DNA from 2 places in the Paenibacillus sp. Z6-24 genome. Region 1 is predicted to be linked to the other one. Evidence: predicted binding sites of a transcription regulator. Region 1 holds the regulator's gene; the other holds the start of a gene.
The links. The regulator LexA, encoded in region 1, represses DNA repair genes until DNA is damaged. The targets are predictions, from matches to a motif close to CGAACATATGTTCG.
Positions count from the first base shown of each region.

Region 2: M1D61_RS11515 (YolD-like family protein) is a predicted target of LexA. The motif match lies at 1,742-1,755, and genes of this name have one in related genera.

Region 1 covers NZ_CP096398.1:2,228,763-2,233,195, reverse strand. The annotation lists gene M1D61_RS09850 (methyltransferase) at 26-550, opposite strand; gene M1D61_RS09845 (DUF896 domain-containing protein) at 824-1,015, opposite strand; gene M1D61_RS09840 (LysM peptidoglycan-binding domain-containing protein) at 1,135-1,707, opposite strand; gene lexA (transcriptional repressor LexA) at 1,984-2,610, shown strand; gene M1D61_RS09830 (hypothetical protein) at 2,869-3,252, opposite strand; gene spo0A (sporulation transcription factor Spo0A) at 3,553-4,380, opposite strand.
Region 2 covers NZ_CP096398.1:2,631,201-2,635,633, reverse strand. The annotation lists gene M1D61_RS11525 (glycoside hydrolase family 127 protein) at 1-505, shown strand, start outside; gene M1D61_RS11520 (universal stress protein) at 1,080-1,508, shown strand; gene M1D61_RS11515 (YolD-like family protein) at 1,836-2,087, shown strand; gene M1D61_RS11510 (MarR family winged helix-turn-helix transcriptional regulator) at 2,208-2,639, shown strand; gene M1D61_RS11505 (YhgE/Pip domain-containing protein) at 2,739-3,836, shown strand; gene M1D61_RS11500 (universal stress protein) at 3,858-3,944, shown strand; gene M1D61_RS11495 (rhamnogalacturonan acetylesterase) at 4,336-4,433, shown strand, end outside.

The sequences.
Region 1 (4,433 bases):
CCCGATTGTCTAACACAGCTTCATATTACAATTTATCTTCAAGTGTAACATTATGGGCAGCTGCAAAAGTTCTCAGCTGTGCAGCCATTGCATTCGTATCATAACGGTTCAGTGTGCGGGCAAATACCCATGCTCCACCTTTGCCGCTGTGCTCGATGATCACATAGCCTTTTTGCAGACGGATCTTTTTGATCTGAGCTGCCGTTACGAGGCGTTCACGATTGAACTTGGTCGTGATCACTGCATCTTTGCCGACTTTGAGATACGGTCTGCGCAGATAAAGGATGACGCCCAGCAGCAGATACATAACTACCGTTACAATAAATAATACGGTGCTGCCCATGGATGCAGGATACATCAGACCCATCGCACCATAAGCCAGACCGAGCAGAACCAGCGTAGCCGGGAATACAAAATTCCGGCCTTTGTAGGTCGTATATTCGGATGGTTTGGTGCTCTTGCTGCCTACTTCGCTTTGACCGGCCTTTTTACGCCGGGCATTGACCTGCTTGGTATTGCGTTTGACTTGCCTCTCCCAGGAACGGGACATCGCGATTTCCCCCTAAATAAAATATAAAAGATGATTGTTCTATATTCAGACTGGTCGAACTGTTGTCTGTACTTCCCCATAGGCAAGCCGGACAGACAGCTCAATGATCTCAATACGCTTACATGTTGAGGAACCGTGACATGAAAGGGGATGCCCAGCCATGATCAGCTATGACATCCCTGTATGGTTGTTGCATCTTATTATAATGAAGATTGAACAATACCATCTTATTTATATTGGAATATCCAGTTTACCCTGCTGTGCAGCTGCTGCTCAGCGTTTGCCGCCTTCAGCGTCTTCAACAAACTCAATCGTCTCCAGCTGCTGGCGGAAATTACGGCGGATATTGCCAAGATAAACGGCACGAAGTTCATCCCGCTCGATCGTTTCTTCAGCGGTCAGACCGGTGTCCTTCTTTTTACGTGCCAGTTCATTAATACGCGCAATCAGTACATCGATGTCCATGACTAACCTCCCATTCTTATCTTTACTAACTTTGACATGTAAAAAAAGGCTTGTCAAGGCTATTACAGCCGGACAAGCCTTTTATATATCAATATAGAAATAAGGTGTATATATCGTATTTAATCATAAGGGATTACCAGTACATCGCCACTCTCAATCTGGGTGGAAACCAGCTGGTTATGATCACGGATCTCGGCTACATAATCGCGAATATCCGACTCCTCCGATTTGTAACGGGACGCGATTGCCCACAGGCTGTCACCGCTCTCGACGATAACACGCTGTTCATTGCCCGGCACTTCATCGGCAATAACCAGATGCTGAAAACCTCCATATAAAAGGATCGATGCGAACAAAACACATATAAGCAGTCGTCCGCTCGATTTCCATTTCGATTTCTGAACGGTCATCTCGATCAGATTCAGTGTCTTCTGCCGCAGCGTTTTTTTGACAGGCTTTTGACGGGCAGCGGCTTGCCGTTGCTTATTTGTATCATCAGCAGGCTCGGAAGCGTATGTCCATGTATCGACTGTCATCCCTTTCTCTGCCTTGCTGGCAGAAATCGGTGCAGACTGGCGAAGTTCATTCGTATGCGCAGATGTATGTTGAATATCCGTTTTAGTGGAAGCAGAAGATTGATCCTGCTGCTCCGGCTGATTGTGTATGCTCTTGTATGTACTGTACTTTAACATGAATACCACACCCCAAACGTTTGTTCTTGTTTCTCCGTCAATAATATAGCACGAACATATGTTTTGATCAACACCTTTTTGCGAACTTTCGTTCGCTTTTTTAGAAATGAGGTGTATGATGAGTAAGGAAGCAGGATGAGGTAACCATCAGGGACTCGTCTGCTGCCAAATAAGGCATGGGGAAATAGTCACTAACTTTTAGAACTTATGTTTGTACGAACGGAAGTTCTATGTTATACTTTTTCCAAACGTTACTAGTATTGGGGTTGATACGGCATGTCCAAGATTTCAAGTCGCCAACAGGCTATTCTGGAATTTATCCGGAATGAAGTTAAACTCAAAGGTTACCCGCCGTCCGTACGTGAGATTGGTGAAGCTGTAGGTCTGGCTTCCAGCTCTACTGTACATGGTCATCTGGATCGTCTGGAGAAAAAGGGCTTGATCCGCCGCGACCCTACTAAACCTCGTGCGATCGAGCTGCTGGGTCAGGAAGAAACCGAAAATAATCTGCTGTTTGCGCAGACGGTGTCCCGTGTACCGATTATCGGCAAAGTTACCGCCGGCGTACCGATCACTGCTACCGAACATATTGAAGATTATTTCCCTCTTCCACAGCAATTTACAGGTGACAACCAGATCTTTATGCTTTCCGTTGTCGGAGACAGTATGATTGAAGCCGGTATTCATAATGGTGACTTTGTTATCGTCCGCCAGCAGCAGACTGCTGATAATGGAGATATCGTTGTTGCCATGACGGAGGAAGATGAAGCCACCGTCAAAACGTTCTACAAAGAGAAAGATCATATTCGTCTGCAGCCAGAGAATGCAATGTACGAGCCGCTTCGTCTGACTCGTGTAACAATCCTCGGCAAAGTAGTAGGCTTGTTCCGTAACCTGCACTAAGTTATGCCGCTGCATGCAGAATGCTAACCAGCCTTTTGCCTGTATGCTCACTCTTGTTCCGCCACTTTCCTTTTTGGCGAAATAACGAAACGCAAAAAAGACTCCTGTTTATGGAGTCTTTTTTGCGTTTCATGGTTTATTTCTTTTGTTGCCTGGATTCTGCCTATCTAGTTTGTCCATCTACTGCATTCATCTGCTCCAATAAGCCGATTCAGCTATGATTAACAGTGCCTGTTATGATTATGCACTGTTATTTGGCTACACCTTACGCAGCCTGGTCAGCTCCTGAAGGAATCCCTCGAGCAGCAAGCTGATATTTTTAATCTCCGCAGCATGCTGCAGCTCGAGCTTTAACTTGCGCGCTTCGAACACTTCCTTGGCCTTGGTCGTATGAAAAGAGTACGAATGGTACATATCATAGGTCTCGCCTTCGCTGGCTCCTTCGATATCAATCCGCTGATAAATCTCTTCCAGACGTCGGCAGATCTCCAGCTCAACCCGTACATCGATAATGTCTCCGCCTGCCACGTCACTTCCCCGCAGCGGATTCTCGATTGTATACAGCTTACGCAACTGCTCCTCCAGATTGCCAATATGCATCTCACAAATAGTAATCAGACGCTGCCTGACTTCCTTGTCCATTGAAATGCCTCCTTTATTTGTACGAATGGTGCTGCAACAAGTGGTCAGTCATTTATTACCCGCACCGATCACAGAGTTACCTCTTGTTCGTAAAATAGAAGAGTGTGTTCTTGCATTATTACCGGATAAAGAAATGGCAGCGGATACTCCATTTTGATTCTAAAAAGGAGTGTATGCAATTATTCGATTACATAATTGATCATATATAAAAAATAAACACCCCGAACCCCTCCAACCTTTTGAAGATTTTATAGTGAAATTGCAATCCGTATCAGCTACAAACTTTATACAAACTTTATTCTATGGAGAACTACTATGTTCAATCCTCAGCTTGTCTGCAATGGCGGCAATGAAGGAGCTGTTGGTCGGCTTTGTTTTGCTAATATTGATCTCATAATTGAAAAGGTGACTCATATGTGAGATATCTCCCCTTTTCCAGGTAACTTCGATCGCGTGACGAATTGCGCGCTCAACCCGGGCTGGATTAGAATTGAACTTTTGGGCTATTTGAGGATACAGCACTTTAGTCACGGAGCCGAGTATATCGATATTGTGATATACCTCTGTAATAGCTTCTCGTACGTATTGATAACCTTTGATATGCGGAGGTACACCGATTTCGTTGAGAATCTTGGTGATGGACGCTTCCAGAAGCTGCTCCTTGCCAGCATTATCAATCGGGGCTGCCGCTGCTACAGGGCGCGGCGCTGCAGCCACCAACGGCTGTGAACGATAGGCTTTCGCTGATACCGGCACTTCAGCCAGCTGCCGTATTCGGCTGCCCAATACCTGAAGATCGAAGGGCTTGAGCATAAAATACGAGGCACCCAATTCCAGAGCACGCTGTGTTACTTGTTCCTGTCCAAAAGCAGTCAGCATAATAATCTTGGGTTTGGGAATAATATGCATATCAGGAAGACGTTCCAGCACTCCTAATCCATCCAGATGCGGCATAATAATATCCAACAGCACGACATCCGGCGGTTCCGGTAACTCTTCGATCAATTGCAAAGTCTCCTCCCCATTATAGGTCGTACCTGCGAGAGTCATATCTTCCTGATGGGAGATGTAGTCTGACAGCATCTGCGTGAATTCCCGGTTATCATCTGCAACGAGTACATTGATCATTATAAATACATATCCTCCTTTTCGTTAGTAAAAATCATATCATCACAAATATA
Region 2 (4,433 bases), 400 kb from region 1:
CACACTCGCTCTACGTCTGCCCGGCTGGTGCAAGCAGGCTGCCCTGACCATCAACGGCGAGTCCGTATCTTATGCTTCACTGCTGCGCGATGGCTATGTCTATATCCAGCGCGAATGGTCAGCCAGTGACATCGTCGAATGGAACCTGGAAATGGATATCCAGATCCTGCGTGCCAATCCCAAGCTGCGTGCCACTGCAGGCAAAGTCGCCCTGCAGCGCGGTCCGCTCGTCTATTGTCTCGAACAAGCCGATAATGGCGAGCTGATCGCCGCCCTGCAGATCGAGACCGACAAACCAATGACCGCTAGATTCGACGGAGCCCTGCTGGGCGGCTGCACCATCATCGAAGGCAGCGCGATCCGAGACCAGGAACAAACCTGGGGCCAGTCCCTCTATCAGGACCACGCCCCCGAACAAACGCACCAATCCTTCACCGCCATCCCTTACTTCATGTGGGGCAACCGCGGCGAAGGCGACATGACCGTCTGGATGCGTAAAGCCTAACCCACATCTACAAAGCTCATTACGAACCACCCATTTTTTGGGAATAAAAGTAAACCAACAAATAGAATAAAAACCATAGAATAAAATCAAAAATTAAAAAAAGTGAAAAGCAAAAACAAATTGAAAAATAAACTGAAAGCTGAAAAACTAAAAACTAAAAAACCTATCACCTAAAGTTCCAACGTATCCACACCAGCTCATCTCTCTAAAACTTACTCCTCTCACCCATGGGGAATTCTTTCCCTGGGAAGTGATGGATGAGCTCCCGGCACGAAGCGGAGGAATTGGAATTAGACTTCAGCAGCGAAGCGGCCCTATTTAAGATCGGATATTTTCCGCAAAGCGGATATTCCAAATATCCGATCTTAACGAGGGGCAGAAGACTAATCCAATTCCGCAGCGCAGTCCCCCGGGAGCTCCCTCCCACTTTCCAAGAAAAATCCCCACCCACAAAATGAAAACGCTTGCAATTGGTATTAAATGGATTTATATTATAATTAGGCATGATTTCTATACTGCTGGTTCAATAGCTAAATGCCGGATAAGGATGCCCATATCAAAGGAGGAGTTCACCATGGCGATCTCGCATGTTCTTGTCCCTTATGATGGTTCCATGCATTCCCAGAAAGCGTTGGAACGTGGAGCTGCACTTGCACAAAGCCTGGAAGCCGAGCTGGAAATTCTTTACGTGGATTCAGCGACTGTAGATGAACTGCGTCAACCTCTCATCATGACCTCCAGCGAGCTGGAGATTTATTTCGACCATAAAGAAGACGAGATTCGGCGCAATCTGCGCGAAATGATCTCCAAAATTCCGGATGCCCGTACGGTGATTCTGTACGGCAGTGCAGCCAAAGGTATTGTGGAATATGCGCAGCAATCCAAACCTGATCTGATTGTCATGGGCAGCCGTGGACTCAGCACGATGAGTGAAATGGTACTGGGCAGTGTCAGTCGTTATGTGACACAGCGCGCCCAGGCACCGGTAATGATTATCAAATAAATGCATATCCGGTCGCAGTAGGTGAGATTGTGCCAGCAACGACCGTTGCAAAAGGATTGGCTTACCAAATCATAAACGCCAGGGTATACTGGTAAATTACTGGGATATGAATTATGTACCGACCGTCTTGTTAATGGACGGTCTCTTTGCTGTGGAAATCGTGAAAAGAAAGATAGATGAAGAGGAAAGCACTTATCCCGAATTGGGTATCATGGTGAGTATATTCAAAAAAAGGAACATTTGTTCCTATTTTTTCATTGAAACTATTGTGCATAAACGCATATAAGGTTAAAATAGATATAGCATATTGATTAGGGAGGTATTTCGTTGGCTAAAGCAAAAGTGGCCAAGCGTCCAACACGCGATGAATTTGTTCTGGAAGAAATGGGTAATCAGCTGACCGAAGCGTATCGGGAAAAGTCCGAGATCGTTCTGACCGTATGGGGTTGGCAGGACACTGTACGCGGTCAGATTGTAAATATGGACTCTCGTACAGGCAAGGTCCATGTACAGCAGATGGAAGATCTATACAAGATTCCTTTTATGGATATTATGCAGGTCAATTATCCGAGAGATTAATAAAATGCATATTATTTTTTATGCGTTTTTTCAAAATAATCTTTGACACAACCAAATAAGAAAGAATATACTAGCATAGGCGATTATCGTCTATGCTAGTATTTATATAGGAGGGTATTTATGCCTTTTGATCAGGAACAGAGCCCACTGGGCTTACTGCTATCCCGAACCTATTTGTTGTACCGAAAAAAAGCGGCTCAGCGGTTGCAGCCCTATGATATTACTCCGGAACAATTCGGCGTGCTGCATCAGCTCAGCAGTCATGGCGGTGTCTCACAGAAAGTGCTGGCCCAGGTGCATGAGCGCGATCAGACCAGTATTGGCAAGACACTGGAACGTCTGGAGAACAAGCAGCTGATTATGCGGCAGGTGGATCCCAATGATCGTCGTGCTGTCAATGTACATCTGACCGTCAAAGGTAAGGAGTTGCTGGAGCAGGTTACACCAGCGATGCGAGGGATTGAAGACGAAGTCAATCAGGTACTGACCGATGAAGGCAGTGACCGGTTTATCGGAGCCATCAACAAAATATACAAGAGTCTATCCGGCTGAATACTGAGGCCGGTGATTTTTTGATCAAATAGATGCATAACCATCTATCGGCTATGCATTTATTAATATTTAAATTAATAGAATGAGAGGAAGTACAGAATGAACGTGTTAAGCACATGCAAGGATTTTCTGAAAATTGTACAGACCAAGATTGGATTGGTATTTGCCGTTTTTGTACCTTTACTGTTTACCATCATATGGATGACCGGGTATAGCGGTGCTACCCAGCGGATCGATCAGCTCAAGGTAGGGATTGTTAATGAAGATCAGGCAGCAGGCCAGCTAATTGCTAATGCGATTGGCAAGCAGGCTCCTTATCAAATTGTGCCTTATAGCACGCTGACGGAAGCACAGCAGCAGATGGATAATGGTGCACTGATGATGGTCATTTCCATTCCCAAGAACTTTGCGGAACAGGCTGCTGACGAAAGAAACAGCAAGCTTGTGTATTACATTAACCAGGGCAACTCGGATATCGCCAAATCCATGATGGAGAGCTCGGCAGCGCAGATCTCCGCAGTTGTCAGCAAGCAGGGCTTTACAGCTGTCCAGCAAGAAGTGGTTATGACCGAAGCCGAAATCGTTAAAACCCATGATATCAGCAACTTTGCCATCTCCATGCTGCCGATGGTGCTTGGGTTTGTTACTTATATCGGGGTCATGACGATGAATATCCAGCTGAACCTCTCATCGATGATGCTCAAGCGCAACCGCAGCAAATGGGAGATTTTCTGGGGCAGACAAATACTGCTGCTGGGCGTATCCATTATTGGCTCGCTTATTGTTACCGGTGCAGCGATGCTGTTTGCAGATACGGCAGCTTCGTTCTGGCAGATGTGGGGCTTCCATATTCTCGTCTATATAGCGTGCATCGCTGTAACACAGATGGGCTTTGCCTTGTTTGGCAATGCGGCTCCACTGTTTAATGTGGCACTAATTCCTTTTCAGCTCATGACTGCAGGCAATATTATTCCTTCAGCCATGCTGACTCCTTTTTACCGTCATATCGGCAGTTTCCTGCCGGCACCAAATGCAATTCAGGGCTATCTGCGCCTGATCTACAGCGGGGCGCCGATGACTACATTCGTGATTCATCTGCTGCTGATTGCCTTGATCACCTGGGGAATCACCGTGCTGCGTACAGCAATGACCCATCCGGCGCCAAGCCCGCTGAATCAGCCGGCCGCCAGCCATTAATCCGAAGAGGAATATTGAACCATGTATCAGAAAATTATCGTTCCGTATGATGGTTCTGCCCATGCACAGCGTGCACTGGAGCATGCCGGAGCTTTTGCTGCCACCTAGCAGGTTGCTGTTGAAATTGCCTAATCATCTTAACGAAGCTGCTGCGCCTTGTTAATTCAACCTGCAGATCCAAAATCCAACTTGCAGATTCAATACAGACCGGAAGTTACCTGAGAAGGTACTTTCGGTTTTTGGTATGCACAGTGCTGCTGATCTCTATCCCTGTTCAATATATTATTTTGTACAGCAATTATAAAATGCCAGACCGCAAGATAACCTTGTACTATCGACCAGATCGCCAGAGCTGTCTATCCAGCTTCACATCCAAAATATTATATGATGAAATTCGCTATTTTGATAACCTAATAGATTACATATTAGAGGAAGTTTACCAAAAAAAGCGAATCTTATAAAGGTATATTGAATACGCTTACATTAAAAGGAGGAAATCATGAAAACAGTAACCAAATCACAGCCAACCCAATTACAACCAATGAGACCAGAACGATGCAGCTCCGATTCCGCAAAATACGTATCTTCTATGGACGG